3 regions of the Shewanella sp. MEBiC00475 genome follow, and region 2 is predicted to be linked to each of the others. Evidence: predicted binding sites of a transcription regulator. Region 2 holds the regulator's gene; each other region holds the start of a gene.
What was found. The regulator sigma-54, encoded in region 2, starts transcription at its own class of promoters, with help from an activator protein. The targets are predictions, from matches to a motif close to GTTGGCACGNNNNTNGNNT.
Positions count from the first base shown of each region.

Region 1: FCN25_RS16390 (flagellar hook-length control protein FliK) is a predicted target of sigma-54. The motif match lies at 2,751-2,769, and genes of this name have one in related genera.
Region 3: flgA (flagellar basal body P-ring formation chaperone FlgA) is a predicted target of sigma-54. The motif match lies at 4,407-4,425, and genes of this name have one in related genera.

Region 1 is NZ_CP039928.1:3,660,648-3,671,738, reverse strand. It holds gene fliM (flagellar motor switch protein FliM) at 1-380, opposite strand, end outside; gene fliL (flagellar basal body-associated protein FliL) at 410-931, opposite strand; gene FCN25_RS16390 (flagellar hook-length control protein FliK) at 1,029-2,573, opposite strand; gene fliJ (flagellar export protein FliJ) at 2,865-3,311, opposite strand; gene fliI (flagellar protein export ATPase FliI) at 3,317-4,657, opposite strand; gene fliH (flagellar assembly protein FliH) at 4,668-5,804, opposite strand; gene fliG (flagellar motor switch protein FliG) at 5,966-7,018, opposite strand; gene fliF (flagellar basal-body MS-ring/collar protein FliF) at 7,011-8,696, opposite strand; gene fliE (flagellar hook-basal body complex protein FliE) at 8,767-9,108, opposite strand; gene FCN25_RS16355 (sigma-54 dependent transcriptional regulator) at 9,371-10,720, opposite strand; gene FCN25_RS16350 (PAS domain-containing sensor histidine kinase) at 10,713-11,091, opposite strand, start outside.
Region 2 is NZ_CP039928.1:2,817,267-2,828,357, reverse strand. It holds gene lptC (LPS export ABC transporter periplasmic protein LptC) at 1-510, shown strand, start outside; gene lptA (lipopolysaccharide transport periplasmic protein LptA) at 497-1,078, shown strand; gene lptB (LPS export ABC transporter ATP-binding protein) at 1,075-1,806, shown strand; gene FCN25_RS12495 (RNA polymerase factor sigma-54) at 1,949-3,433, shown strand; partial or broken gene raiA (ribosome-associated translation inhibitor RaiA) at 3,430-3,684, shown strand; gene ptsN (PTS IIA-like nitrogen regulatory protein PtsN) at 3,687-4,130, shown strand; gene rapZ (RNase adapter RapZ) at 4,127-4,990, shown strand; gene FCN25_RS12475 (HPr family phosphocarrier protein) at 5,011-5,286, shown strand; gene mgtE (magnesium transporter) at 5,785-7,149, shown strand; gene FCN25_RS20935 (hypothetical protein) at 8,098-8,250, shown strand; gene FCN25_RS12460 (transposase) at 8,270-8,521, shown strand; gene FCN25_RS12455 (EAL domain-containing protein) at 9,986-11,091, opposite strand, start outside.
Region 3 is NZ_CP039928.1:3,631,285-3,642,375, reverse strand. It holds gene flgE (flagellar hook protein FlgE) at 1-606, opposite strand, end outside; gene flgD (flagellar hook assembly protein FlgD) at 666-1,451, opposite strand; gene flgC (flagellar basal body rod protein FlgC) at 1,475-1,891, opposite strand; gene flgB (flagellar basal body rod protein FlgB) at 1,894-2,292, opposite strand; gene FCN25_RS16255 (protein-glutamate O-methyltransferase CheR) at 2,430-3,263, opposite strand; gene FCN25_RS16250 (chemotaxis protein CheV) at 3,314-4,234, opposite strand; gene flgA (flagellar basal body P-ring formation chaperone FlgA) at 4,603-5,310, shown strand; gene flgM (flagellar biosynthesis anti-sigma factor FlgM) at 5,385-5,714, shown strand; gene FCN25_RS16235 (flagella synthesis protein FlgN) at 5,816-6,277, shown strand; gene FCN25_RS16230 (chalcone isomerase family protein) at 6,399-6,968, opposite strand; gene FCN25_RS16225 (DUF2947 domain-containing protein) at 7,023-7,502, opposite strand; tRNA gene FCN25_RS16220 (tRNA-Arg) at 7,717-7,792, opposite strand; gene FCN25_RS16215 (flagellar assembly protein FlgT) at 7,940-9,148, opposite strand; gene FCN25_RS16210 (FlgO family outer membrane protein) at 9,713-10,423, shown strand; gene FCN25_RS16205 (LPP20 family lipoprotein) at 10,420-10,866, shown strand.

The DNA.
Region 1 (11,091 bases), 840 kb from region 2:
AAGTTATCAACAAGAATAAACACTAACCGTGCTTCCATGGTAATTAAGGCCGTGCCTTTGAGCGGGCTAAATCGCACCATATTTAAGCTGGTTGGAACAAATAAAGTATGAACATACTCGCCGAACTTTAGCATCTGAACGCCATTAATAGACACTTCAGCAGCACGACGCATCATGTTAAACATACTGATCCGCAAATGACGTGCAAATCGTTCATTAACAATTTCAAGCGTGGGCATACGGCCACGTACAATTCGGTCTTGAGATGAGAAATCATAAGAACGCGCATCAGCACGATCCTCTTCTATTTCATCATCATCAACATCATCGACACCATGTAATAGCGCATCAATCTCATCTTGACTTAATAAATCACTCACATAATCGCCTTAGCAGTTAATGCTTTTGGTTATTGCATTACAAAGCCAGTAAACAGGACTTTTTCAACGATTTTATTTCCTGTTATTGGTTGCAGCGTATTTTGAACATTAAGTAACGCTAACTGACGTAATTCATCTTTACCAGCTTGGGTACTCAGTTTTTGTACATCAGCACCACTAAAAGTGGTTAATAATGCAGCTTCAATTAATGGGATATGTTTTTGGACAAGTACACTGTCATTTTCACCACGCACCATTAGTTGAACTTTTATTTCGACAAGCCTAGCTCTGTCAAGACCAGGTAAATTAAATAAAAATGGCCTCGGCATACCTACATAATCAGCTTCTACATTGTTTTTTGGATCCGATTGAGATGCGACAGAAACATCCTCTCCATCAACTGGAGCTGTGTCATCCGACCCCATGAAAAACCAAATAGCACCACCAATTAATAATGCAACCACTAAACCAATACCGCCAAAGATAAGCAGTTTACTTTTCTTCTTACCGCCTTCAGCGGTTTCGTTTAATTCTAATTCTTCTTCAGCCATCTTAGTGGTTCCTAATCAACATAGTGATTAACATTAAAACTGGCTTAAAAAGTCAGTATTTGATTGAGCCGTCATATTATTGCTATAGGTTACCTACTTAAGCATAATAATCTATAGCTGAATGTAAACTCCTTGACGGATTTGTCATCAAGCTAACCTCTTGTGTTGAAATTTCATCCAATTGGCTATCACTATCACTCTGACCACTTGATTGACCTTGTTGTTCACTTCCCTCATCGCCCTGAGAAACATGACTATCTGTCAATTGTAATCCTTCTTGAGAGAGCATATCTCGTAGTCGAGGCATAGCCTGTTCAACAATATCACGGGTTTGCGACTGGGCAACATGGAACTGAACTTGTGTTTGATCGCCCTGGATTTGAATTTTAACGGTTAAATGCCCAAGCTCTGGTGGATCAAGACGAATTTCAGCTTGTTGGATGCCATTACTTACCATGGTGATCAACTGTTGTTTCATCACAGGAGAAAACCGCTGGATCATCTCTTGCATTTGACCACCCGCCTCGCCTTGCGTTCTTAACGATAACTGAAATTGTGGTACATCACTTTTGTGTGTGGGGGTCAAACTACTGAGATTTTGTAGCGCTTTATTGTCAGTATCACTCGCGCTGGCCAAAGCGTCCATTCCCAAGTTAACTTGATTGGCGTTAACAGATGCATCAGCTGAAGTGCGTTTTGCCGCTAAAGAGTCCAGTACCACGGCAAAATCCGCTTTTGCCAATACTTTGGCACTATCTGTATCTAATTGAATATTGCCATCAGTGAGAGTTTTATCACCTAAAATAGTCTTAGGATCAACACCCGTCATTGTTGATGCGGATTCAAGTGAGGTTGCCGAACCGCTAACCCCAGAGCTCAAGGGACGAGTCATATCTGATTTAACTTGCGCAGCATTCACACCGCTAGCACTGGCCTGTCCAGGTATCGCCACGCTTGCGGCCACCGACTTATCAATCTCGCTTGGTTTATTTCCCATCACTATATCGTCTGATACTTCATCACTATTATCAACAGTGTTGTCCATCATGGCTAAACTAGAAGGTTCTGTAGCCAGTGATTGTAAATTAAATTCACCAATTAATTTATTTAACGCCTGGTTGTCTAGCGCTTGTAAATCTTCTAAAGATAAATTAGCAAATGCCATAATCTTATCTAGGTCTTCACTACTGAGCTGAGAAAGAGCATCTGTGGCAGTTGCAAAATCAACGGGTAAATCGATCGTATCAGTAGAATTATTGCCAACAAGGTCATTTCCAGAGACTAATAAAACTGTCGCGTCAAAATCTCCTTCGGTCATCTCGCCGAGCGGCAAGTCTTTTCCGTCGATGGCATTACGGTTATTCAATGAGTCAGCCATATTAAGCTGCGCAAAAATCATTTCCGCATCGGCATTTTCTTCTGAAGAAGACTCAGTGCCAATATCGACATTCGCTTTTGCAACTTCGGTATTAAACGAATTCTTGGTCGTATTAACGTTACGTTGTGAAGCAAGATTGGATTCGTTTGCTTGATCTAAAGCAGATAAGAACGATTTATTATCAACATCTTGCATGTTTGCTTTCGAACTCACATCAGCAGATTTACTGCTACTGCCGAGTAAGATATTGTTGACCTGCTGCATAATCTGCCCCACTCAATTAAACAAAATTAGGTAATCTATCGTCGAATAAACACAAGTCAATGAAACACTATTTGCGCATATTAGTCTTCTTGGCGATACAAAATGCTCATTGCAAAATCTGCTCGTGAATTATTCACTGTCGCTTCGCTGACGATTTTTACTTATATTTGTAATGTTAAGCAATTTAAATGCCAACACTAATGACTTAACGATCTTTACATGAAAAGCGATGTACCAGAAGATTAGCGGAAAATAGGGGGGTAAGTGATATTTAGATTAGGTTAACAAAGACTATTTCTTTTTTTGACGGAAATATTGCTGCATAGCAAATTCATCTGACATTTTTTGCTCGCGTTTAGCTTCTATTACCCTCGCTTTATTGGCTTTTTGGGCCAATAACATCTCAACGGCTTTGCGCTTTTGTTGTTTTTCTTGCCAATGGATTTGACGATAACCGACTTGCTTTTCGGCATCCTGAACCGCGGCAACTTGCTGTGTTATCGCACTATCCACTTGACGAATAAACTGATGGAATTGATGATATTGATTTGCCCGTAACGTAGTACCAGCATGCCCTTCCATCTGTTTCATATAATCTAAACGATAATTGTTTAATGCATCCAGCTGACCTTGACGTTTTTGTTTTTCAAATTGGGCGGATTTGAGCTGTAATGCCGCTTGTTCTTCTGCGGAAGTGGCTAACTTCAATACGGTTAAAAGGGGATCAGTTCGAGTCATTTACCTTATCCCTGACACTGTGCAGCTATTTGAGTCAACATTACTCGGCTTTCTTCAAATGTCACAGGATCTTTAAATCCCTGACGTAAAAAAGCGTTCATTGCGGGTTGTAAGCGTATTGCGTTATCAATGCGAGGATCGCTGCCCTGAGAATAGGCCCCAATTGAAATAAGGTCGCGATTCTGCTGATATAAAGAATACATCTGTTTAACTTTACGCATCGCTTCTAGATGTTCCACACTAATGACCATAGGCGCGACACGACTAATTGATGCTTCTACATCAATAGCAGGATAATGACCCGAATCGGCAAGCTGACGAGACAACACTATGTGACCATCTAAAATAGCCCTTGAAGCATCAGCAATAGGATCTTGTTGATCATCACCTTCGGTCAATACAGTATAAAATGCTGTAATAGAACCTTGTCCTGCGCCACCATTACCCGCTCGTTCAACCAAACGTGGAAGTTTAGCAAATACTGAAGGTGGATATCCTTTAGTTGCAGGCGGCTCGCCTACCGCAAGAGCGACTTCACGTTGTGCTTGTGCGTAACGTGTTAAGCTGTCCATCAGCAATAGCACATCGTAACCTAAATCTCTAAAATACTCAGCGATACGAGTGGACGTTTCACAAGCCCGTAAACGCATTAATGGCGACGTATCAGCAGGCGCAGCCACCACAACGGATCGCGCACGACCTTCATCACCCAAAATTTCTTCAATAAATTCTTTAACTTCTCGACCACGCTCGCCCACCAAACCCACCACAATAATGTCGGCTTTCGATCCTCGCGTCATCATGCCAAGCAGCACACTTTTACCTACACCAGAACCAGCAAACAAACCCATACGCTGACCTTTACCCACAGTCAACATTGAATTAATCGCGCGAACACCAACATCTAACGGTTCAGTAATCGCGCGTCGAGATAATGGATTAATATAAGGACCATGACGTGCAGCATGTTGATCTGTATTAAGCGGACCTAGACCATCTAATGGCACGCCGCTACCGTCTAAAACCCTACCCAGTAATGATAAACCAACATTTAATCCCGATTGCTCACCAAGTGGTTGAACTCGAGCTCCGGGCAACACACCTCTTAGCTCTTCAATAGGCATTAAATACAGTAACTTGTCATCAAATCCTATGACTTCAGCTACCAATTCACCCACCATAGTCTCAATAGAACATAAACTCCCCACCGGCGCACGACACCCAGTGGCTTCGAGTGTTAAACCAACCACCCTAACTAACTGACCACTTGCAACAGGTCGCAACGGCAATACATGCTTATGATGCACCGCAAATTTATTCAATAGTTTATGTTGACGAGTACTCATCGGTGTTTCCTTAAGATAAGTCATTCTGTGGAGGCTGAATGTCATCCGCTTTATCAGCTCGCACGGGATCGTCACTTACATCAGGACTTGTATTAGGAGCAACAACTTGGTCAACATCGATTGATGCAGAAGGTGGATCCATTTTTTCATCCACCACAGACTCAGTTGATTCGGTGACATCGTCTTGGAGAGCTTGATGTTGAACTGAACTGCCAGTATCAGACATACCAATGCCGCCATCATCCATTTCTTTACCAATAGCCCTGTCGGAAAGCTCAGCCGCTTGTTGATATTCACTTAAATTGTCGACTGATGTGGTTTGGTATTGGGGATGAGTGGTCTTTTGTTGTTTTACATTTTTGGCTAACTGATTTGACTGAGCATCTAACTCGCTAAATACTTGATTGATACGTTGTTCAACACGTAAATCGACAGATGAACGAACACTGTCGAGCATACAATCACCATTTGATAATGTCGGATCGATATCAATCTGCCACTGATTTTTTTGCAGCTGCTCAACACTAAAACATTGATTCACGATTTCCGAATCTGTTTGATTCAGGCGTATTTTAACAAGTTGTTCTTTTAGTGGAAGTGCATCAACACCTTGACGTAGCGCCGATAAAACATGCTCTGGATGTGTTTTAAGCTCATGGCCAATCACCGCTTTTGCTAAGCTTAACGTCATGGCAAGCAGCTCAGCTTCTATTTCGTCATCGAGTATTGATAATGGGTGCTCAAATTGACTAATAATATGATTAAGTTGCTCACCAAGTTGATTTGCATTTGCTTGGCCAGCCTCTAATCCTTGCTGCTCGCCCTGAGTAAAACCTTCAAGATGCCCTTGCTCTAGCCCTTCTAAACGCCCTTGTTCTAATCCTTGTTGATAACCGTCTTGCTTACCTTGCTCAAAACCTTCTAGCTCTGCCGCAGCACGGATCTCTTCAATTTGCGCCATGGTAGGTGGAGCCATAGGTCGGCTCGACTTAACAACAGGATCTTGTTTATGCTCGCCAGAAAACTTACCAAATAAATTTGAAGGACTTTGACTGCGATCTTGAGTAATATCAGGTAATTGCCAATGACTAAATTCATGCTCATCATCCGCATTAAGTACCTTTTTAGGTGATTTTGATTCTGGCATAATGGATCACTTATATTGTTGAAGTCATGGTTTCAAAGCAAACAACAGGGCATCACATTATAATGTGGCACTCATGATAATGTGCACTCATGGTAAACATACAAACATAACCGAGAACAATCCAATGGAGATACCACCCATATACAGATAATTGTTATTGGTTACAAGAATTCGTCACCACCACCGCCAGCTAACATAATTTCACCACTGTCACTGAGACGACGAGCAATCGATAAAATCTCTTTTTGTGCGACTTCAACTTCACTAATACGAATCGGTCCCATAGCTTCTAAGTCATCACGCAACAGTTCAGCGGCACGTTTAGACATATTACCCAAAATTTTCTCTTTCAGTGCATCATCAGCACCCTTAAGTGCTTTCATCAGAATATCTTGCTGTACTTCACGTAACAAGGCCTGAATACCACGATCATCCACATCGATAAGGTTTTCAAATACAAACATCATGTCCTGGATTTGTTGCGCCATTTCTTCGTCAGTGTCGCGCATCGTTTCCATGATCTGGCTTTCAACCCCAGTATCAAGATAATTCATAATATTGGCAGCCGCTTTCAAGCCACCCATCTTCGCGGCTTGAGCACCACCTTGACCAGCAAATTGTTTCTCCATAATGTCATTCAACTCTTGCAATGCTGCAGGTTGAACTTCCTCAAGATTAGCAATACGCATCATTAAATCTAAGCGGGTATTCTCTGGAAACTGGCTAAAAATCTCAGCGGCTTGATCGGGTTCTAAATACGACAACACAATCGTTTGAATTTGCGGATGTTCATTTTGAATGATCGTTGCTACTTGACGCGCATCCATCCATTTTAACGAATCAAGCCCTTTAGCGCCGCTACCCATGATAATTTGTTCAATCAAATTACCGGCTTTATCTTCACCCAATGCAGCGGTCAACGCCTTACGGACGAATTCTTCACTGTTAAAACCAATAGACGAATATTTTTGAATATCATCTAAAAATAATTTATGAACGCCGATGACTTTTTCTTGACCAAACTCTTCCATAGCCGCCATCGCCATACCCACTTTTTGCACCTGTTTAGGTTCTAAGTGTTTTAAAATTGACGCAGCATCAGCTTCACTCAAACTCAGCAGTAAAATAGCTGTTTTTTCGACGCCAGTGACAGAATCAGGATCAAAACCTGCTACTGCCGCTTTTTCGGTTTTTTCTTTTTTATCATTAGCCATTGTCTTGTAACCAATTTTTAATTACTTGAGTGGAAAGTTCAGGCTCATTGGCCACGAGAGCTCTAATTGCTTTAATCATATCATCATCTTTATGCAAATTAGGTATGTGAATTGATCCGTCATCGGCATAGCTGTATTCCGCCTCTTTGGTATTAAGCATACCTAAGGTATCTGCGGCATATTGATCTTCAATTTCGGCTAATTCATGCCCAGGGCGAACATCGTCAGGCATGTTGACCCCACTAGGATTCGTTAGCTTCTTAAGCATAGGTCGAACCACAGCTAAAATGAGCACTAAAATAACAATTGCACCTAAAGCCAATTTTATCGCTCGCCAAAACCAAGGCTGCTCCCACATATCCGGTTCTGGTAATTCTTCAATTAACTGATCCATAAAGGGAACGGTAACTACTTCGAGTGCATCACCACGTTGAGAGCTAAACCCTACAGCACCTTCTAATAAACGGCGAATATTGGTTAACTCTTGTTCTGTTCTTGGCACCCGTGATACTTGACCATTCTCATCAACCTGACCAGGTTTAAAATTAATTGCAACAGATGCACTCACCCGACGTACAACACCAATTTGCTGACGAGTATGACTTATCGTTGTGTCTAATTCATAATTTCGCGTAGCTTCTTTTGAAGAGTCACCTGAAGTAGTAGAACTAGCACTAGAAGCCTCACCTGCCACTTCTGGAATAGTAGATTCCATTGGCGGTTGATTACTTAACGCCCCAGGAATGCCACCAGAACTTTGACCAGATGAGTTACGCTCAATCGTCATTTCACTGCGAATAGCAGGTAAATCAGGCGAGAAACGTTTAGCCGTTTGTTCTACAGCGGTAAAGTTCATATTCACATCGACTTGAGTGGTAAAATTCTCAGGCCCTAAAATTGGCATCAATATTGATTCAATTTTATTACGGTATTCGGCTTCTTTTTGTTGTACCAACTCAGACTCACGACGTGCTCTTGCAGAGGTACCATCTTGGCTACCAGAATTAAGTAAGCGGCCATTTGAATCGGTTACCGTTACGCGTGATGGAACCAACCCTTGTACCGCAGAGCCAACAATATCAACAATCGCATCAATCTCTTCCTGGCCTAAACCGCCACGACGAACACTCACCACCACAGTCGCACTTGGTTTAGACGCATTACGAGCAAAAACGTTTTCCTTCGGTAATGCTAAAATCACCTTGGCGCGACTAATACTTTTTAACTCTTCTATCGCTCGGGCTAAATTAGATTCCTGGCTTTGCTTTAAGCGAGCTTGCTCCATGCGCTGGCTTACCCCAAAACCACTGTCTTGACTTAAATAGTCATTGGCTTGAGTGCTACTTTGAATCCCAGCACGGCTAAGCAGTAATTTTACATCTTGATATTTATCTTCAGGCACTTTCACCACATCGACATTAATTTGATAATCGATTTGGTTTTTATCGAGAACATCTAAGACCTGGATCATCTCAGCAGTTTCCATTTTACCCAATGGGCGATAATCAGGCTCCTGCGCCCACATCATCACAAAAACCGCCAACGCAAGACAGATTGCCAATGCCAGAATCATGATCACCTGACGCATCATGTCGGCACCACCAGCACCGCCAAGCAATCCAGATTTATTCTCTTGCTGGACTCCGTCATCAACTGTTGAATCTGAACCTACCATTATGTCTGTGCTCACAATACGTACCTGCTATATCTGATGGTGTTATGTAATTTAGTGCTTAAAAACGTCTGCACTAAACAGGCATATTCATAATTTCTTTATAAGCATCAACCAGCTTATTACGTACCTGCACCGTTGCCTCAAACGCAACGCCAGCTTTTTCACGCGCAATAACGGTATCAGACAAAGAAACAGTGGTGTCGCCCATGTCTAAACGAGTCGCTAAACTTGCCGATGTTTGCTGCAATTCATTAACACTACCCACGGCTTGAGACAGTAACTGACTAAAATCAGCTCCCGTCGTGTTATTCACTTGTTGGGTAAGGTTGGGACGAATAGATGAACCAATAGAAGGAGATATTTCGCCACGAAGTGACTGCATTTCTTGCATTAATGGATTTGCGCTAATCTGCATGGTGTAACTCCCTTTCGTCGATTTTTTGACGACAATAATAACTAATACAGAGTTAAAGCAATTTAGATGCCAAGATGTTAAATAACAGGAGAAAGATAGAAACCAGGAAGGCAAAAATAACCTATTCACATAATGGAATAGGTTATTTGTTGGTATATAAAGCGGTATCAATCTAATTTAATGAACAGAAATAAAATTATTAGAGTGCTAAATCATAGACTTAACAAAAAACTGATAACTGCACTTTTTGCTATGTCGGTTGCTATGCAGGTAATTGGATCCCCATATCACGCATTTTAGCCATTTTATAACGTAACGTGCGGGCACTGATCCCCAGTTTTTCTGCGACCATTTTCCGACTGCCCTGACATTGATTAAGGGTTTCTAAAATAATCACATGCTCTTGAGCTTTTAATTCATCGCCTAAACCGTCTACGTCAACAGACTTATCATTTTCAATACTCTCTGTAGAAACCAACTTCACATCGGCAGAGTCAATAATAATATCATTGACACCTATATAATCATTAGCCCGTAATATCAGTGCACGTTGAATAACATTATCTAACTCACGTACATTACCTGGCCAACGATGGGTTAATAAACGTCTAGTGGCAGCATCATCAAGCTTAGGTACTGTAGTCATATTAAATGCTTTAGCATGCTTAATCAGCAAATGTCGCGCCAGCGGTAAAATATCTGCAGGGCGTTGATGCAGCGCAGGCCAAGTTAACGGAAACACATTAATTCGGTAGTATAAATCTTCTCTAAACTCACCAGATGTCGCCATGGCTTTTAAATCTCGGTTTGAGGTAGCCAGTACTCGCACATCAAGTTTAATGGTTTTACGGCCACCTAAACGCTCTACTTCGCGTTCTTGCAATACCCGCAATAATTTAGCTTGTAAGCCAAGTTCCATCTCGGATATTTCATCAAGCAATATGGTGCCACCTTGGGCTTGTTCAAACTTACCTGGGCAAGCTTGATAAGCGCCCGTAAATGCGCCTTTCTCGTAACCAAACAAGGTGGCTTCTAACATGTTTTCGGGTATTGCTGCGCAGTTAATCGCAATAAACGGTTGGTCATGGCGTTGACTATGTTGGTGAATAAACCGTGCCAACACTTCTTTACCCGAACCACTCGGCCCCATAATCATGACCGATGCATCTGACACGGCTACCCGCTGAGCCAGCGACAACAAGGCTAAACTTTTGTCATCGGCAACCACAGGTTTATCGTGATTTTGCGTTAACGGTAAATAACGTGACACCTGATTCAACAACACTTCAGGCGCAAACGGTTTAGCAAGATAATCTACAGCACCTAATTTCATCGCACTAACCGCACTGTCAATCGTGGCATAAGCGGTCATTAACAATACCGGCAGTTTAGGTTGATGTTGCTGTAAATAGGCCAACAAACCCAGTCCACCAATGCCTTCCATCTGCACATCGCTAATCACCATATCAAAATGGTTGGCTTTTAAGGCCAAAATAGCCTCTTCGGCACTACCGACATCAACACAGTCGTAATGGGCAAGCATTAAGGTATCAAGCAATGCTTCACGTAAATCAGCGTCATCCTCAACTAATAGAATATTGGCTTCAGTCATGCATCACCTCCTGATCTGCTGTTTTTTTAATGTGCGGGAAGCGCAAACGAATATGGCAACCCATACCAGGCTTACATGACAACTGAATGTGCCCGCCATGGTTACGTACTACCGACTGAACAACGGCTAAGCCTAAACCGGTACCTTGGCTCTTAGTGGTAAAAAAGGGTTCTAATATTTGCTGTTGCATTGACGGTTCAAGCCCTTTGCCATTATCAATGACATCTAACAACAGCCCCTCTGGGGTTTCACTGGCACTGACTTTAATTTTTGTGGCACCCGCTTCAATACTGTTCATCACTAAATTATTCACCGCAGAGCTCAATGCATTAGCATTGGCAAGCATCAATGAATTGGATGTATCTTCAACA
Region 2 (11,091 bases):
CTATACTGGCAAGCACAAATAAAGCGCAGTGAAATGGAGGCCGTGAAAGTTCGCGGAATTGAGCGTCCAGATTTTATTGCAAATAACCTTCAAACCACTGAATTTAATCAACTCGGTTTTGTAGAAAGTCGAGTCAGTGCCGAGCACATGGAACATTATGCTTCTACTGACGTCACTCACTTTACCAAACCTATCTACCTCATTTATCCTGAAAATGGTAAAGCACAGTGGCAATTAAGTGCAGACCGAGGACGATTAAATAAAAATACCAGCAAAGTCATATTAGAAAATAATGTTATTATTGATGCTATTGATATAGAAGAACCCCTACAATCACTGAGCACCCAAGCCATTACTGTGGATTTAACCACTATGATAGGTACCTCGCAGGAGATGGTGTATATCAAAGGAAAAGGGTTTATTATTCAAGGCTTAGGCCTACATGCAGACTTGAATTCGCAAAAATTATCGCTACTCAGCCAGGTAGAAGGGAAATATGAGCCACATTAATCGTCTCCACACTCGCGCCAATGTTATGTTATTAAGTAGCATACTTTGCCTACTGAGTTTGCCTGCCATGGCTAAACAAGGTGATCTTATGCAGGAGTTAAAAATTGCCGCAGTAAGCCAGTCTGCCGACATTAAAAACAATCAAATTGTCTTTAATGGCCCGGTTACCATTGTTCAAGGCTCGATTAATATCAATGCTGATCAGCTGCGGGCATTTACCCCCGAAAACAGCACCAGTAAAAGACTTATCGCCACTGGTTCGCCGGCAACGTTTTCACAAGAATTAGATGACGGCCAAATAGGTACCGCCAGTGCCGACGAAATTACTTATGATCTTGCCAGCACCACGCTCACATTAATAGGCAATGCCAAGCTTGAGCAATCAGGAAGCCAAGTTACTGGTAACAAAATTAAGTACAATATCAATGCACAAGAGTTGATAGCTGAAAGTACAGGTAAGGGACAAGATCGGGTCATCACGATTATTCAACCTGAAAACTTCCAAGATGAAACCGCGCCGAAGCAAAAACTCCCTGAAATCCCTGTTAACAAGCAGAACAAACAATGACCCAAATAACCTTAACCGCTGAAAATTTAGCTAAAAGCTATAAAGCTCGTCAAGTTGTTAAAGATGTTAGTTTAACGGTTAAAACTGGCCAGATAGTGGGTCTTTTAGGCCCTAATGGGGCGGGTAAAACAACCACATTTTATATGGTTGTCGGCTTAGTAAAAAGCGATAAAGGTCGGATCTTAATTGATAATGACGATCTCACCGCCGATCCAATGCATCTTCGAGCCCGTAAAGGTATTGGTTATTTACCGCAAGAAGCCAGCATTTTTCGTAAGCTCACTGTACACGACAATATTATGGCCGTGTTGCAAACTCGCAAAGAGCTCAACAACGACCAACGAATTGAACAACTTGAGCATTTGCTAGAAGAATTCCACATTACCCACATTCGCGATAATCAAGGCATGTCGTTGTCGGGTGGAGAACGTCGTCGCGTTGAGATTGCACGCGCATTAGCTGCTAATCCAAAATTTATTTTACTCGATGAACCCTTTGCTGGTGTTGATCCTATTTCAGTTATTGATATTAAAAAAATTATCCAACAACTGAAAAGTCGCGGTTTAGGGGTATTAATTACCGACCATAATGTTCGTGAAACGTTAGATGTTTGCGAGCGGGCCTATATTGTTAGCCAAGGTAATTTAATTGCTGAAGGTACACCTGATGAAGTATTGAGCAATCAACAAGTTCGAGCTGTGTACTTAGGTGAACAATTCAAGCTATAGTTAAGTTACGGGTCTTTTAAACTATCTAACTCGTTTTGTTGAACGTTAACTAAATAACGTTAAATGTCATTGATGTATGTAACAATCAATACAGTATTTTAGATTGTCATTTTTATGGAAATCATCTAGGGATAAGCGGTAAATGAAAGCGTCACTCCAACTCAAAATGGGTCAACACTTAACCATGACCCCACAATTGCAGCAGGCTATTCGCTTACTGCAATTATCGTCATTGGAGCTACAGCAAGAAATCCAACAAGCATTGGATTCAAACCCATTGCTTGAAATAGAAGATGAGTTTTCAGAAGCAAAAAACTCCGCAAAAGAAAATCGAGACCAAGCTGATACCGACTTTAGTGACAACAGCAGCGTTAATAAAGAAAAAGACACCTCTACAGTTGACACTGCAGAGTCTATAACCAAAGAAACCATGGATGATCTAGCCATGGATACGACATGGGACGAAGTGTATACCGCCTCCCCAATGTCAGGTTCAGGCAGTGCGAGCATGCGCGACGATGACATGCCATTCCAAGGTGAAACCACCGAAGGTCTGTATGAGCATTTAGAATGGCAAAAAAATCTTACTCCCTTTTCTGAGACCGATTTAGCAATTGCCACCGCTATCATTGATGCTGTTGATGAACAAGGTTATTTAACCCAAAGTACCGAAGATATTCTCGAAGCAATGGGCGATGAAACCGTTGAACTAGATGAAGTTGAAGCCGTATTAAAGCGCATTCAACACTTTGATCCTGTTGGTGTAGCGGCTAGAGATTTAAGCGAGTGCTTATTCATCCAATTAGCGCAATATGCCAACACAACCCCCCATATTGATAATGCTCGTCTGCTGATTAAAGACTATTTAGATTTAATTGCCGGGCGTGATTTTAGATTGTTAATGCGTAAAACAAAGCTAAAAGAAAACGAGTTGCGTGACGCTATCACCCTAATCCAGTCACTTAATCCTCGTCCAGGTTTATTAATTACTGCCGTAGATGACGAATACGTCATACCCGATGTTACGGTACTAAAGAAAAATGGCCGATGGGTTGTAGAGTTAAATCCTGACAACATGCCAAAAATTGGCGTTAATCAACAATACGCCGCCATGGCGCGAAGCAGTAAAAATCCGTCGGATAGTCAATTTATTCGAGGCCACTTGCAAGAAGCTAAATGGTTTATTAAAAGTATTGAAAGCCGTAACGACACATTACTCAAAGTGGCCAATTGCATTGTACAATTTCAACAAGGTTTCTTTGAATATGGCGAAGAAGCCATGAAACCAATGGTATTAAATGATATCGCTGAAGCTGTAGAAATGCATGAATCAACCATTTCACGGGTGACTACCCAAAAATACATGCACACCCCACGAGGACTGTTTGAACTAAAATACTTCTTCTCTAGCCATGTCAGCACTGACGATGGCGGTGAATGTTCATCTACTGCAATTCGTGCTTTTATCAAAAAATTAGTTGCTGCAGAAAACCAGCAAAAACCGCTGAGTGACAGTAAAATGGCCCAACTTCTGGCTGAACAGGGCATAAACGTTGCTCGTCGTACCATTGCAAAATATCGTGAAGCAATGATGATTCCACCGTCTAACCAACGTAAGAGTTTATAACCTACAAGGCAACGGAATATATTCATGATAAATTTTCAAAGCTTGAACGACACTCCGATCAGAGCCATAATGCAAACGTTGCGCTCAATGTATAAAAGTTACAACAAAGATCAAAAGCCAGTAAAATCACAGATGGCATAGTGATGTTTGCCATGTCAGAATGTACTGATATGTATACTGCAATAGACGCCCTGATCGATAAGCTCAACCGTCAGGTAATTAAACACCAACAGAAGTATACACAACACTAACGATGGAACTTTGTACCATTCTGCGACCGGAGTGCACTACCTGTGCCACCCCGGGCAGTAAGAAAAAAGTACTGGAACTCATCAGCAACTTAGTCGCTGCCCAGTACCCACCCCTATCTTCGCAAGAGGTTTTTGAAAGCCTTTTAGCGAGAGAGAAAGTGGGTAGCACAGGTATAGGAAATGGCATCGCGATACCTCATGGTCGATTGACGTCTATCGATCAGCCCATTGCCATATTTATTAAGTGTGAAGAACCCATTGCCTTTGATGCAATCGATAACCAACCAGTTGATCTGTTATTTGCTTTATTAGTGCCGGCAGATCAGTGCCAAGAACACTTAAGCACGTTATCGAACATGGCCCAAAAACTAAGTGACAAGCAAATATTGAAACAGCTTCGTAAAACTCACGACTCAACAGAACTTTATCAGGTTATCACTGCATGAAACTTGTCATAGTATCAGGACGTTCAGGCTCAGGAAAATCAGTAGCCTTAAGAGTATTGGAAGACCTAGGATATTATTGTGTTGATAATTTGCCTTTAGCTCTTATTGGCACATTATTAGCCCAGCTCAAAGGTAGTAATGATTTAGTGGCAATCAGTGTTGATGTACGCAACATTGATGAACAAAGTAAAGTGCTTCAAAATCAATTAGCCCTGCTTGAGCACGACACTGAAATTATCAGCTTCTTTTTAAACTCCAATGATAAAGTTCTACTCAAACGCTATAGTGAAACTCGTCGATTACATCCGCTATCTAAAAATCATATTTCACTGCAAGAAGCGATCAAACTAGAAGGACGCTTACTTGAACCAATCGCAAAAATTGTTGACCATTATATTGATACATCAGCACTGAATATTTACGAATTAAGTGACCAGGTTAGGCAAATATTACTAGGCAGTGTTGATAAAGAGTTAGTGATTAACTTTGAATCTTTTGGCTTTAAACACGGAATGCCGACAGAAGCGGACTTTATGTTTGATGTACGCTTTTTGCCCAACCCACACTGGGAAATAGAGCTGCGTCCATTTACTGGTTTAGACGAACCTGTACAAGAGTTTTTAGGGCGCCAGCCATTAGTTAATAAGTTTATCTGGCAAATTGAAAACCTATTCGAAACTTGGATGCCTCACTTAGAACGTAACAATCGCAGCTACCTTACTATCGCCATTGGCTGTACTGGTGGTCAACATCGCTCAGTGTATATTGTCGATCAATTGGCAAAACGATTTAGACAAGGCAGTAAACATACAGTGAATGTTCGCCACAGAGAATTAGATTTAAATGGCAGTAACAGCTAAGTGAACATAGGATCGAATCAATGATCAAACTTGAACGCCAAGTTAGTATTTCAAACAAATTAGGTTTACACGCCCGCGCAGCGACAAAGTTAGCCATTCTAGTAGCTGATTTTGATGCCAATATAACCTTAATTCAAGATGAAAAAAGTGCCAGTGCAGCAAGTGTCCTAGGGTTGTTAATGCTCGAAAGTGGAATTGGAAAAATGATCACAGTGACAGCTGAAGGACCAGATGCAGAAGCGGCCCTAAGCGCAGTGTGCGATCTCATTAATGCCAAATTTGATGAATGTTGCTAAATTTGTACGCTTAGAAGCTCGGCAATAGAGAGTCGCAAAATGTAAGATTAGCGCTAAATATGTCAGTAACACTAGCTTCTATTCTATAATGCTCACAAACCATATGCCTATATTAGATGTTGCGCCCTGAACTCCTCAGCCTCATACTAACGCAGTAGCCACAACAATATTATTTACATATTCACCTCACAAGAATAGCCTTTATGTTTACCTCAGGTAGTCAATACCATCACATTAAGTATTGTTTTACTCTGTGAATGTTTAGCGCTTAAGATGACGAAAATATACCCGTTTTAGTAACCTCCGGTGTTGCTTGATATCCGGAAAGCACACCTCTATTGTTTAATTAAATAATACGGCGATATAGAAACCCGCCCAACAGAAACCTTCAGGCATTCCATTTTTCGTTGCATAGGTTTCAACTTTGTAACTAATAAACTTGAGCCAGAAAAATCAGAGAAATAAATGATTGCTGTGTGATGAATAGGAAGTAGATATATGGGTAAAGAGTACCTAGACAATGAAATTACCGAACAACGCCTCAATCAACTTGCCCAAGCACTCGACAGCGGTATGTTTGTCCACGCTCGCAACATGTTACATACCATGTCGCCTAATGATGTCGCCCTTATTCTTGAATCATCTCCGCCAAAAAATAGACAAGTGCTATGGCAATTAATTGACCAGCAACATACAGGCGAAATTCTTGACGAATTAGGTGAAGAGCTAAAAGATTCACTTATTAGCAACATGACTCCAGAAAAGCTTGCTCAAGCCACAATCGGCATGGACACCGACGATCTCGCCTATATTCTTCGTAGCTTACCTGACACGGTTTACAAAAAAGTACTCAAGTCGATGAAAAGCCAAGACCGAGATCGAGTTGAACAAGCACTGCGTTACCCTGAAGATACCGCTGGCAGTATCATGAATACCGATACAGTCACGTTACGACCAGATGTCAATATCGAAGTGGTATTACGCTATTTACGTCAACGAGGAAATCTCCCCGACTCTACCGATACTTTATATGTGGTCGACCGCCAAGATCATGTATTAGGCGGAGTAAGGTTGGTCGATTTATTAACATGTAACCCCAGTGTAACTGTCCGCAGTATTATGGACACCGAACTAGAAAGCATTCCCGTTGAAATGTCTGATAAAGACGTAGCGCAGAAATTTGAACGACTCGATTGGATATCTGCTCCTGTGGTCGACAAACAAGCAAAATTGCTTGGACGGATCACTATCGATGACATTATTGATGTAATCCGTGAAGATGCCGAACATTCAATGATGGGCATGGCGGGGATGGATGATGATGAAGATACCTTTGGCCCAGTGCTTAAAAGTACCCTGAGACGCTCTCTATGGTTAATGATTAACTTATTCGCTGCACTGCTTGCCTCATCAGTTAGCAACATGTTTGAAGGTACCTTAGAGCAATTTGCCACCATTGCGATTTTAATGACCATAGTACCAAGTATGGGTGGGGTTGCCGGTAATCAAACCTTAGCACTGGTGATCCGTGGTATTGCACTGGGACATATTGGTCAAAGTAACTCCCGTTGGTTGATAGGTAAAGAATTAAGTATTGGATTATTAAACGGCTTAATGTGGTCTATATTGGTATTTATTGCGGTATGGTTGTGGAAAGATGACATAGTGTTAGGCGGGTTAATCGGCAGTGCAATGCTGATTAATATGACGGTAGCCGGCTTTGCTGGTGCCACGATCCCAATAATGTTGAAAAAGTTAAACATCGATCCTGCACTGGCGGGTGGCATGGTACTCACCACGGTGACAGATGTAGTTGGCTTATTTGCATTTTTAGGTCTAGCCACACTGTTTTTAATACACTAGAGCTTATAGTCCAATATATGAAATGCTCTGTCGCGGTATTTCAGACTTCAATCGCTGCTATTGAAGTCTGAATCAAGCTCAATTAGAGGTAAGAGATAGGATAAATAAATACAAAACCTTGAAAGTAAGCAGGGTAAAGATTGTCATTTATTTTGCTAACAATGCTACTTCAGCGATTAAAAGCCGCATTAATAACGAGACTATTGTCAGCCGATACTAGGATCTGTTGATCTTAGCCGGTTATATTTTGTTCGAGATAAAAGTGTTTTAGTCGAGGCTAGTGCATTGCACCCTAGTAATTTAAGCACCACTCGCTTAACAAATACTCGCTCAACAAAGAGTAAAACACTTTTAGTTGAGGCTATCGGGCAGTATTTTCTGACTATTTCGACAGTGTTATCGACTTTTTATGTAGAATAACCACACAACAAAGCCTCTGCCTTGTCATTCACAGTTTCAGTCATGGTCCAACAATTCTCTGCAAAAACAACCTTGAAAGAACAACAGCCCCTGAACTGTTAGCAAAGTAAACAGCTATTGAACTCATTTTTATTAGGCTGAGTTGAGCTTAAACACTTAATGTCATGCATAAACCAGTGTAAATCTTGTTTTTGAACCGTTAATAATTGGTACCCTATTAACCTAATAACCCTTGTCCCCATATTGTCATTAACATGACCTATTTTTGCCATATTTCTCATCCATACTCCAAGCCAATAATTGTGTTGACATCGTAATGCTTAAAATAATATTTTTCACCAAATTAGTGCAATTGCACCAAACAAGATAAACAAAATAAAATCATGAATTCATAGGATTTTATAAAGCACTGATAAACAACAAGTAAAATTAATTCATAAAGTTGGCACAAGCTTTCCATATAAGAATATATACCCACTAAGTAGTAGTTTAATTTTTGAGCAATCAGAGTAGTTGTAGGAGATGGCGATGAATAAGATAAACTTAAATAGTAACATTAAGTCGATACATTTCATGGCGAAAAATGTCATTAAACAGTGTCGTCAAAATATTTTTTTCTTAGCACATCTTGGTTGTAGTCAATGGGATGAAGTAGAAACTCGTTCAGGTAAGCATCAATAACCAATAGGGAGTGTTTCTAATGAATATATCAAATGCGAAACAGTATCCAATAGACTTACAAAAACAAGTGATTAATGAAGTCAAAAATCATAATAGACTGTTGTCTGACGTAGCAAAGCAATACGGTGTATCAGCTAAAACCGTTTACAAATGGGTAAGACATAATGATGCTCACAAAACCGAAAGTAAAAGCGCTATCGTGTCAGAAATAGAGCATTTACAACAAAAAATCACCCAACTCAGCCAACAGTTACACACAATGGCAAGTTAGGGAATCAAACCGTTTTGGCAAGGATGTTTGACCGTGTTAACAACTCGTCCCCCAGCAAGTTGATAATACACAGCAACAAACATTCTAATAATAAGCGCAAAATATCTTGCATCCTTGCCGCTTTATTGCTCCACCGTTAGCTGTTAAGAAGACCGCTAACATTAAAGTTAAGGCGTTATTGGATCCCCAGGATCTATTATCCAATACCGTCATTTTTATTAAGGTATTTTAACTTCGCAATGACGGCGCTATTGTCGTCCTTAACAGAGCTAAATATCAAAACCGTTTTGGCAAGGATGTTTGATCGTTTTATTAATTCATTCCCCAGTGATGAGATAAACACCAGCAAACAACAAAACATACTAATAATAAGCGCAAAATATCTTCATCCTTGCCACTTTATTGCTCCACCGTTAGCCGTAAGGAAGACAGCTAACATTACAGTTAAGGCGTTATTGGATCCCCAGGATCTATTATCCAATACCGTCATTTTTATTAAGGTATTTTAGCTTCACAATGACGGCGCGATTGTCGCCCTTAGCAGAGCTAAATATCAAAACCGTTTTGGCAAGGATGTTTGATCGTTTTATTAATTCATTCCCCAGTGATGAGATAAACACCAGCAAACAACAAAACATACTAATAATAAGCGCAAAATATCTTCATCCTTGCCACTTTATTGCTCCACCGTTAGCCGTAAGGAAGACAGCTAACATTACAGTTAAGGCGTTATTGGATCCCCAGGATCTATTATCCAATACCGTCATTTTTATTAAGGTATTTTAACTTCGCAATGACGGCGCGATTGTCGCCCTTAGCAGAGCTAAGTATCAAAACCGTTTTGGCAAGGATGTTTGATCGTTTTATTAATTCATTCCCCAGTGATGAGATAAATACCAGCAAACAACAAAACATACTAATAATAAGCGCAAAATATCTTCATCCTTGCCACTTTATTGCTCCACCGTTAGCCGTTAAGAAGGCCGCTAACATTACAGTTAAGGCGTTATTGGATCCCCAGGATCTATTATCCAATACCGTCATTTTTATTAAGGTATTATAGTTTTTGCCATTGACGGCGCTACTGTCACCATTTACAGAGCTAAATATCAAAACCGTTTTGGCAAGGATGTTTGACCGTGTTATCGACTCGTTCCCCAGCAAATTGATAACACACAGCAACAAACATTCTAATAATAAGCGCAAAATATCTTGCATCCTTGCTGCTTTATTGCTCCACCGTTAGCAATTAGGAAGGCCGCTAACATCAAAGTTAAGGCGTTATTGGATCCCCAAATCTATTATCTAATAACGTCATTTTTATTAAAGCCTTTGGCTGAAAAACTCAAAATAACAATAAATAATATAAACAAAAAGCCCCAACGCAAAGGATGCAATGGGGCTTTTTTATCAAGATGAATTGGTAAAAATATAATTCAATAAACTATTGTTGCTCGACAGCCCTTAGCCTTGTAATTTTTTTTGTATGACAAATGTTTCAAAATCACTAGTACTTAAAGGACGACTAAATAAATAACCTTGGCCCATAAAACATTCCAGTTCGATTAATGCGTGGCGTTGCGCTTCCGTTTCAACACCCTCAGCAATTAATACTAATCCCATCGATTTACCCAATGAAATTATAGTTTTAACTATTTCATAATCGTGTTTATTATTGAGCATATCTTTTACAAAAGACATATCAATCTTCATTACATCAACATTAAATTTCTTTAAATAGGCCAAACTGGAATAGCCAGTACCAAAATCGTCAATCGCGATCTTAATACCTAATGAGGTTAATTCGCTCAATTTGTTTTGCATATCAGCAGCATCAATCATTAATGCTGTTTCAGTAATTTCGAGTTCAAGTAAATGAGCAGGAAAGTCGTTATTCAATAATGCTTCTTTGATCACACAGGCTAAATCAGGGTCAGCAAACTGTGCCGCGGCGACATTTACAGAAATAGGAATAATATGTCCTTTATCCAACCAACGTTTAGCTTCTGCGCAGGCTTTGTTTAGCACTTGCTTACCCAACATAATAATCAAACCGGACTCTTCCGATAATGGGATAAATTCTGCTGGAGAAATAAACTCGCCCTCATCATTAACGAGTCTAACAAGTGCTTCAGCACCCACAATCTCGTTAGTCCGTAAATCAAATTTAGGCTGGTAATGAACAAATAGCTCATCATTGATTAACGCTTTTCTTAAGCGTGTTTCTAAATGATGGCGCTCCATAATAGAATGTTCTAAATCATGCGAAAAAAAGCAAAAACGATTACGACCTTCCTGCTTGGCACGATACATAGCTACATCGGCATGTCTCATTAACTCTTCAGCATCTGTGGCATCGTTGGGGAACACACTAATGCCAATGCTAACGGATACATTATACTTTTGACCATCTAGAGCAAAAGGTTCGTGCATTGCATCAACTAATTTAGAGGCTAATTTTGACGAAGCTTCAACAGAGCGAGTCTCGCTCATTAAAATGACAAATTCATCACCGCCTAGTCGGGCTAATGTATACGATGTGGGTATTAATGAACGTATTCGTTTCGCCA
Region 3 (11,091 bases), 810 kb from region 2:
TTCACCGAGTGAATCGTAAATGGTTACTGAGGTAGAGTTGTTGAATGTATCAGAATCATCAGGATCAAAACTCGCTGGGTCTAATGCTTCTTCACCCACATTAAGGTTCATCTGCAAGCCAACATTTTCGGTTTGTTCAGGACTACCCGCTGTGTCAGGTACCTTGATAGGATCCGTGGTGGTTAAACTGACTGAGGTTGAGTTACCATCGTCATCCACAGGGAAACCTTGTAAAAAATTACCTGCTGCATCAACCATGTAATTGTCTGAATCAACTTTAAATGCACCGGCTCTAGTATAAGATAGATCCTGTGTGTCTAACCCTGATGAAGTGACAAAAAATCCGCTACCACTTATCGCCATATCGAGCGAGTTACTGGTAAATTGCAAACTACCTTGATGAAACTGTTGCGCAACTTGCGTAGTGGTCACACCACCACCGACTGTTGTTTTACCATTGGCAAAAATTGAATTTGCATATACATCTGCAAATTCGGCACGAGATTCTTTAAAACCAACGGTATTGACGTTCGCGATGTTATTCGCAGTAGTGTTTAAGTCTTTTTGCGCGGCTGCGATACCACTGAGTGCGATGTTAAATGACATAGTTCACCTCTCACAATTAATTCATTTTTAATATGACCAGTTTTATAATGCTGGCCGTATTATGTTTCGGATACTGCGAGTACGTCAGATAACTTAATTCCGCCTACTCCACGCAAATTCAAAATAGCGCCGGTTGCCGTTGTGCCTAATGACACGCTGGCAACATGGGCATAAGTCGATACCGCTAAATCTTCCGATGTTCCATCGACTTTACCGCTGGCCTTAATGGCATAATTACCCGCTTCAACAGGTTCACCATTTTTGTCTAAACCATCCCAAGTAATATCAACATTGCCGCCTTCGCTGCCATCAACATTAAAACTCTTAATAAGCTGGCCGGACGCATCTTCCACCCTAACCGTAATAGACTCGATTGCTGATGGTGTACTAATCACCGCTTTAATTTCAGGGCTTTCAGTCGATATAGCACCAGTATCAGAAGGAATAAGTACCTTACGCCCTACTAAGCTAGAAGCTTGTAATGCTTGGCTTGAGCTCATAACAGTATTGAGATTAAGAATTTCATCATTAAGATTTGAAATACCATCTACTGTTGAGAATGATGCCATTTGCGCAATCATTTGGTCGTTGTCAACGGGTTCAAAAGGATCTTGCATCGATAACTGCTGACTGAGTAGAGCAAAAAAATCTTCTTGCTGTAACATCTGATCATTAGCTTCAGGGATCGCACTCTCTTCAGGTAAACGGATGCTATCTAGAAAAACATTACCTGTTGTAGTCGTCGTTGTATTTGTCTGTACCGAGCTTTTTGTTGCCGCGCTGGTATTAGAAGCACTACTGCTCTGCTGTGGTAAAGACTGACTGTAAGCATTAACGAGGCTCATTGTTACCTCCTTGAATAATCATACTATTTACCCATCCTTATGGTCTGTTGCAACATAGTCTTGGTTGCATCAGCCACTTGAACGTTCATTTGATAAGAGCGTGATGCAGAAATCATATCAGCCATTTCTTCCATCACATTGACATTGGGTTTGTAGATAAACCCTTCATTGTCTGCCATTGGATGGTCGGGTGAATATTCTTTTTGCAATGGTTTGTCACTTTCGACAATGCCTTTTACATTGACGCCTGGCGAACTATTTTGCTGGCTATTCGCTTTTAGCATTTCGGCTTCGAAAATTGGGTGACGTGCGCGATAGGTTTTATCTGCGCTGCTTGAAACAGAGTCAGCATTAGCAATATTACTGGCGGTAGTATTCAAACGCACTGACTGCGCAGACATACCCGAGCCAGATACATTTAAAATATTAAATAAACTCATAATTAATCACCTCGTAATGCTTTACGCATGCCAGAAAATTTACTTTCAAGAAAACCTAATGACATTTGGTATTCGAGTGCATTTTGCATAAATGCTGCTTGTTCTTTTTGCGTGTCGACAGTATTACCGTCACCAGTATCGGCTTGATTGGGTACACGATATTGAACATGCTGTTGGCTTAATGCCGTTAAATCAAAATGTTTTTCTGTTGTTTGGCTCATACTTAAGCCATTTTGATGCGTGCTTGCTGCTTTCATTGCAGAAGCAAAATCAACATCTTTAGCTTTATAATGAGGAGTATTGGCATTGGCAATATTACTTGAAATCACTTCTGCTCTTTGAGCTCGTACGCCCAATGAGTATTGGTGAACACCTAATGCATTATCGAAATTAATCGCCATAAAATTGCCTCCATCAGCTAACTGATAGGAATAAAGCAAAGGTTATGCCAACAATTTGGTTTTCGGAACGAATTAAAGATAAAAACAAACATGCCGACGAATGCCGGCATGGTAAATAGATTAAGTTATTATTTTATCTATACTTTCTTTTGATAATAAATACCAGGATTACAGCGAACCATATTAAATTCATCGCTCAAACCCGCAAGAGATTCTGACGCTCCCAAAAATAATATACCTTTAGGATTAAGTGCGGCAGCAAATTGCCGCAAAATTTTAGTTTTTGCCTCTGGCCCAAAATAAATCAATACATTACGGCAAAAAATAATGTCGTATCTGCCTAATAAACTATAATTTTCAAGGAGATTATGCGCCCTAAAATTAACTAAACGCTTAACATTATCTTTCACTTTCATATTGCCAGACGGTAAAGCATCAAAAAACTGACGTTTACGTTCTTCAGACAAACCGCGAGCTAGGGCTAAACCATCATATTCCGCATTCTTGCAGCGTTCTAACATTGAAGGTGACAAATCAGTTGCCTGAATAGCTACCCCACCAGGCAAAGCACCAGGTTTACGCTGCTGATATTCCAACACCGTCATGGCTAAAGAATAAGGTTCTTGCCCAGAAGAGCATGCCGCCGACCATATTTTTAATGGTCGACCAAGCTTACTGTACTCAGGTAACAGAGTATTGTGCAGTAATTCAAATGGATAACGGTCTCGAAACCATAAGGTTTCATTCGTCGTCATAGCATCAATCACTTCAGTGCGTAAATGACGTTCTGTCGGTTTCATTGACTTTTTAACCACCTCAGATAAAGAAGGTAAATTATACTTTCCCATCAGTGGTGCTAAACGACTGCGCACTAAATATTGTTTATTCTCACCTAACACAATACCGCTATGCTGCTCTAAAAACAGCCTAAATTGATTGTACTCTGCTTCAGCAAGTGATTTATCTGTCACATTATCTTCCTAAATATACGAACCTATGAGCTAAAATATCAATATTGGCTTTATAAGCTCAAATGTTTGTTAACCGCAGCGGCTAATTCATCGGGATTAAACTTGGCAATAAAGTCGTTAGCCCCTACTTTCTCTACCATTGCTTGGTTAAACACACCACTTAATGATGTATGCAATACCACTTTTATATTCTTTAATTTTGGATCATCGCGAATTTCTGCCGTTAATGTATAACCATCCATTTCAGGCATTTCAATATCAGAAATAATAAGCGGGATTTCAACAGATACATCATCCATTTCAGCCGCTATACTTTTCAGTTTAAGTAACGCTTCTTTACCATCTTTAGCGGTATCGATTTGCAGATTTAAAGATTCTAATGAGCGAATAATTTGTTTACGAGCCACTGTTGAATCATCAATAACCATAATATGATAATGTTGATCTCTATCAATGGTTAATGTTTCATTGACCTCTTTACTGATAGAAGTCTTAACCGGTGAAATTTCATCGAGAATTTTTTCAACATCTAAAATTTCAACCAACTCGCCTTCAATCTCAGTGACAGCGGTTAAATATGAAGAACGACCAGAACCTTGTGGAGGAGGCATAATGGCTTCCCAGTTCATGTTGATAATACGTTCAACAGAACTCACTAAAAAGCCTTGAACACTTCGGTTATATTCTGAAATGATAACAAAACAATTTTCGGTCGATGTCAGTGGACGCCCGCCTGTTGCCGCACTTAAATCGATAACAGAAATGGTTGCTCCACGGATATGAGCAACACCTTTAACATAACGATTTAATTTAGGCAGGGTGGTCAGTGGTGGGCATTGCAACACCTCTTTCACTTTAAACACGTTAATCCCAAATCTTTGGCGGCCATTAAGCCTAAACAATAGCAACTCTAGTCTGTTTTGCCCGACAAGTTGAGTACGTTTATTTACTGATTCTAAAATGCTCGACATAAAACAGCCTTGTAGTTAACGGTCACCCAAAAGGATAATTTGTTCTTTGAAATTATAATAAACCTAGGTTTAACATAATACGGTTTATGTGTTTCTCTACTGATGACAAGTTCAACATGAGTATAAACTATCACCAACCTAGCGAATACTTATCAATTGATCGAATCTAAAAGTGGGCATGTAACTTGCTTAAACTAGCATTGGTTCATACTCGCAGAAAACCGACACTTTTTTGACGAAAGGATAATGTTATTGTCATATCCTTAGGCTATTTATTCTTAACTTCTTACATATGCCGAGATAACTCGCATATTATTCATTTTTCAAAGTATAGGTGTATTCTGGCAAAACAAGCTAGTATCTTCATTATGAAAGTATTTTTTTTATGTTTTTTGTGCTCAATAACCTTTTTTTCGCCAGTATTTGCTAGCGAAGAGATAGTTACACCTACATTATCGACCATTTATACCTTAGCTAAAGAGATGGTAGCCAAAAAAATTGACGCTGACTCAAAAGCTAAGATAGAAATTACCCCACAAAATCTTGAGGGCAGAATAAACCCACCACGGTGCTACCCACCAATAAATGTGGAACTCGCCAGCGAAAGAGCAATTAGCCGTAATAATATGGTGAAATTAAGCTGTGATAGCCCTGATTATGACTACCCATGGCAAATGTACATCTCAGTTCGAGTCGAAATAAAATATCCTGTCGTAGTCGCAAACCAGTTACTTTCTAAAGATCAAATCATTGCTCAACATCACTTACAGATAATGTATGTCGACCAATATAATTTAAAAGGCCAATATTTTTCTAACACATCTACATTAATAGGTTCACGAGTACAACGTCGTGTTAGCAAAGACTCGCCAATATTGACCAATAATCTGTGTTTTGTTTGCAAAGGTGATACGGTTTCGATCTATGCTAAAACGGCTAATGTTCAAATAAAAACCCTAGGCGAAGCATTGCGAGACGGTAATATTGATGAAGTGATCAGAGTGAAAAATAGTAATACCGGTAAACAATTTGATGCTGTGGTAATTGGCGTTGGCGAAGTTGAAGTAAGAATGTAAAATAAAGCTAAAGTTTTCCCTTAGGGTGTCGATAACCTGAATGGAAAACCTGATTCATTACGCTGGAGCCTCCCATGGCAATTGACATTAAGCATAACACTGCTAACAATACACAAATGCGCACTGCTCGTGATACGCAGTCTGCTGCGCAATCTAAAACAACTGCAGCCCCAAAATCAGCTGCACCGGTTAAAACAGATTCCGTCAGCATTACCTCTCAAGCTCAACAGCTTCAGGGTGCACAAACGAAAATGGCATCGCTACCTGAAGTAGACCAAAAAAAGGTCGCGGAAATTAAGCAAGCTATCTCTGAAGGACGCTATAAAGTTGATCCTGAAAAGCTAGCAGCGAATATTGCCAGTTTTGAAGCAGAGCTAGGCAGTTTATCGTTTAATAAAGAGTAACCGTTAAACGTTACTCTTTAATTTGTTTTAACGACACACAAACAATAGGTGCAACCTTGCATTATAGTGAAGTGTTAGCTAAGAAAACTTAAGAGTAATTTATGACCGTACTAAATGAAAAGCCAAATGGACAGCTACACGATGAACTTCGTGGACTATTAGACACCCAGAATAAAACGTTAGTACAGCTAAGACAGCTTATTTCTGAAGAAAAATCGGCATTATCAAAACAAGATGCAGACAAACTGCTAGCACTTTCTAAAGACAAAACTCAATGTTTATTCAACATGAAAATCACAGACGAAAAATTAGCAAATCACCCACAACACAATCTGCTTACAACAGATGCTGAACTGGCACAACAAGTCGCGCAAGCTAAAGCTATTCTTGCAGAGTGCAAAGACATCAACAGCCAGAATGCCAGCTTGATTGAGCTCAATATTGCCAGCCTCAATCGCTTTGCCCAAGCATTACAAGCCAGCCGAAATGCTTCAAGTTTAACCTATAATGGCAAAGGTAAAACGTCTACCATTTCAACTCTCGGCAATGACTTTTCAGCCTAATACTTACCTATTAGCACTGCGACCTCGCGACTCTCATTTAATTACTTTTGTAGCATGCGAAAAGCCTAGAGTCGAAGACGCTTCGCGGCTAGATGCTATACAATCGTAGCAGCGTAGCGACCTAGCTAGATACTGCGCCTAGCATTGCTTCACGTAAACTTTGTTGTGCAGATTCTTCACCTAACCAAATCTTAAGTAATGCCTGACGAAAAGCCTCACCCACTATCTCGCCCTGAACCTGACCATTTTTAATGCTGGTCACGCCCTTGCCTTTTTGAGTCACAAAAGTAAATTGATCACCTTCAACAATTTCATCAGCAAATAGCTGTGTAAAATGTTCAATGTCTTTGGCAATAAAATGCGTGTCATTGTCGGTAGCTGCCTCAAATCCTTCGGTTATGCCGTTACGCATTTTGTTTGAAGAGATCATTCCTGAAGTGATAGTTAACTGGATCACCGCTATAGGTTGAGCAAGCACATCTTCTAGAGTGTGCATTTTTGTCGGCAAATACAAACTACCTACATATAAATCCATAAAAAACTTACTGCGTATACCTGCACCATTCAATACTAATGGCTGCTCTGCAGCAGTCATTTTCTCTGCTACATCAACATCTGCAATCATGCTAGCTTGTGCAAACAACGGCAGCATTAACGATAAGCTCAATCCAATTGAAGCTAATAATTTCATATAAACTCTCTAAAAAAACTGTAATACAAACGGATACAACTTAGGGCGGGTTAATTAACCGCGAACGCCTAATTTATATTGACCATTCTGTAGAAACATTAATGCTTGCTTATGTTTTGGGGAGATAAGAATTGGGCCATCATCAAAAAATAAAAAGCACTTCCAATTACGTACGAATACATCCCAGCGAGTTTCAACTATTTGGTACTTTTCATAGCAAAAATACACCACCGCATCATCGGGCCATTGAATATGCGCACTAATCGCTTCAGGCATCGCATTGTCATTAGAATCCCAGGCTGATTGCCAATGCTCAGTTTCTGTCCAAGCATCTTGCTTTGCTGGCCAGTCACCTTTTTCAAACAGCTCTGCACGACTGCTCTTATTGCTTATCCACTTATCCCACACTTCCATAGCACTTTTATCAGTCAGTGGTTTAATCAAGGCCTTATCATCATCTGATACAGGCAAATCTTTATGGTTAAAAATCCACTTACGCTTATAAAGATCAAACGGAATATATGAATATGACAAACAATTGCTCCTAGCAACAAAAATGAAGCACAATTATAACGCTAAAGCTGATCAGACTGCGATAGCGAGAGAGATAAATGATGTGGAGATTGAAGAAATATTAAAGCTGTAGTTAAAAAATACTGATACTAGTAAATATCTCAATTCTGGGAAGGGCAATGAAGTAAATAAGATGATTATAAAAGAGTGAAAATGAGCATAGAAACAGTTTATATGGTCTCCCCACAGGGACTCGAACCCCGATCGGCCGCTTAGGAGGCGGCTGCTCTATCCTGTTGAGCTATAGAGAGACCCAGTGATTATACTGAGTTTATAATTGAATTAAACCTTTTAAATTTAATTGCTTGATTAATAACCAACTAATGTATAATAGCTTAGTTCTTAATCTTTAATCTTTAGTTCTTAGTTCTTAGTTCTGAACTCTCAACTTTTAATCATTAGTTCTTAATCGCAATGTCGTTCACTTGAATATTGTCAGCACTGTCGATGCCGTCAAAAATTGCAGTTGAACTGTCTTCAGTAACTTGTTCAATAACCACATTGGCACGGCTTTTTGTAGCGATGGCGCGCATGGAATTGAATCTGTCTGGGATATTTTTTTGTAATACAATTTGGAATTTATCACCCATTTTGACGCCATTTTTACGACCTAAGTTGATGATAATACGATCCCCTTGTCTGGCAACAATTTGGCCTAGTAATGGACGACAATTTAACTGTTTATCCAGGGACATCACACTTTGTTGTAAAACATCACTAATAGCCTGACCATAGGAAGAACGCCAAAAGCGTTGGTTAGCAGGAGAAACTATTTCTTGTCTTTCAAACTCCCAAGGCGCTGATGTAGCAAACGATTCTGACCACACAACTTCGCCACTGATACCATGATAAAGAGTTAATTTTATCATGAATTGCCTAAGCGGATCATCGTCTACCAACCCCATATAACTGCTTTGTACCGGTTCAGTAGAAATATCAATAATTTCTGGTTGCAATACATATTGGCTGTCGGTGATTTCACCTAACCAACTGGGAATACGGTAACCCTTAAAATTTACTAATTGATTGGTGTTATCAATTTTTTCGTCGGCGTGTAATCGAGCGAAACTGTACCGAGATTGAGCGTTGATAATTTTGCCTAAATGTTCAGTGACCCGTTGTTCAAAGTTGGCCAATTGGCCATAGCGTAACTGAGCGCGTTCTTGTAAATAGGCTTGTGGCAACATAATGGCGGCTTTGAGAGACTGGCTTTTACATTGTGCATCGGGTTCTTGCTCACCAAGTTCTAATTGTAAAACCACGGTAATAGTGTGCTGGCTGATCATTTCACTCATTAATTCAACATTATTGGCCGATCCCATCCGTTGAATTTGAAAGGTATCTTGAGTAAGTCGACCTTGATTGACTTGTTGTTGGCTGGAAAAGTTAACTCCGGCTTTTAAGCTGGCATAATTTAATGCTTGGCTAATGGCATCTTCGCGGGCTTTATCAATATCACCATTAACAATTTTGGCCTTGCCGGTAACTTCAATTTGTTCAGCTGATGCAGACATTGTCGCCAGCAAGCCACAGACGCATAGCATGACTATTGCGGCAATATGACCGAAGGGATTAGCTCGGTTAGTAGGGCTTTGTCTGATCAGCATGCGATGTCCTAATGTCAAAAAAACGTCAATTTGGCCTAATTACACAAATTAAGCTTACTCTATTTTTAATAAAGCAAAAATTGTGCCTCTTTAGAATCTACTGTTCTTTACTGGTTAAATTTTATTCGAGATAAAAACGTTTTAATCGAGACGAGTGGATTGCTGTCTATCAATCTAAGCACCACTCACTTAACAAATAATCGCTCATCAAAGAGTAAAACGTTTTTAGCCAAACCCTTCGGGCAGCGTTTGTTGTTCATTCCTAATGCGTTATCGGCTTCTAAATGTAGAATAACGACACTACAAAACCTCTGCCTTGTAGCCCTTTATTTAAGTAATGAACAACAATTCACTGCAAAAACTACCTTGAAAGATCAACAGCCCCTCACATTTTGCAGTTATTTTTCGATCTAGTGCAATTATAGTAAAGCTTCTTGTACATTTGCCGATATAAGGTGACGAACAATAAAGAAGTAAGTTATTGGCCTTAGTCAGCGGTAAATAAGGTGATTAAATAGCTCATTTATACCAAGACTTGCGGCATTAAGTGTTAGAGGAATTATTATGATTAACAGGCTTTTTATCCCCGCGGTCATGCTCGCATCGTTATCGTTAGCGGCATGCACCCAAACGCCTAATGCTGCCAATAACTTTGCCTTCAATAATAACGGTAAATTTGTCAAAACCGCCGACGAAGATGAGGTTTATCACGATAAGCTGGCTTATGATATTCAGGCTGCAGGAATATCACCTAAAGGCCAAGTGAATGTGTGGGCCGAAAAGTTAGTCAACGAGTTAGTGCTACAGAATGACGCTTTACGACCTGATCAACCACTGCTTATATCTACGCCAGTAATGGCCAGTAATTTAAATACCACCAACGAGTTGGCATTACAGTTACAACAAGGATTACTTGCAGCCTTTCATGCCCATGAATTTAACTTAGTTGATTTAAATGTAGCGACTAGTTTACGCGCAACGGAGCAAGGCGAGTTTTTGTTGAGTCGGAATTGGGAGTTATTACGCTCAGATTTACCGGTATCACATGTGTTAGTGTCAACCATGGCCCTAACACCTGAAGGCATTATATTTAACGGCCGAGTGGTCAATATCACCAATAATCGGGTGCTTTCTGCGGTGCAATCATTTGTAGCTGCATCTAGCTTGTCAGGTTATTTACAGCCTTCTGAAATTATTGAATCTCGCAACGGTTTGTTGTATCGCCACGAAAAGCGAGGCGACAGTCGTTACACCGTATTAGGAGATAAGCTATGAAATCGCTGATATTAATAATGCTGTTGGTACTAAGCGGATGCGTCAGTAAGGACAAATATGTTCAGTGGGAAACTGAAGCTCCAGCCTCGTTTCCAACTCTAACAGCAATTGGTTACGCACCTTTAGCAACACAGCCGAGTAAAGAAGCGTCACATCGTATTTTAATGGCGATGCAAGCGTCAAAAATTGCCGCTTATCGTGAGTTAGCAGAACAAGTTTATGGCCAAAAGGTTACGGCTAATAGCGACGTGAGTGAGTGGTTATTAACTGATGATAACGTTAAATCGAGCGTTAGTGGCATTATCCGTGGTGCCAAAGTGGTTAAGACTTACCCTTCAGGTGAGTTTTATGTCACAGAGCTCGCTTTGGACTTTAAACAAGTATGGCAATTGTACGAACAACAAAATCGCCCTAAACGGGTGAAAGATGTTACCTACTTTTAAATATTAAAGTCGATTTGGATTAGCTTGATACCTAATGTTATTAACTAATGTTTGAGTTAATTAGCTTGCTTAAACCAAAATGTTTATACAAAAATGTATGGTCCGCCTCGTTATTGCAAATGATATTTTCGATAACGAGGTTGGTTTGCGCTAATGTATTCGGAATCTTCATTAGGTGCTTTACCACCCGCTCCACGATGAGTTCCGCGCTAGATTGTCCTCAAA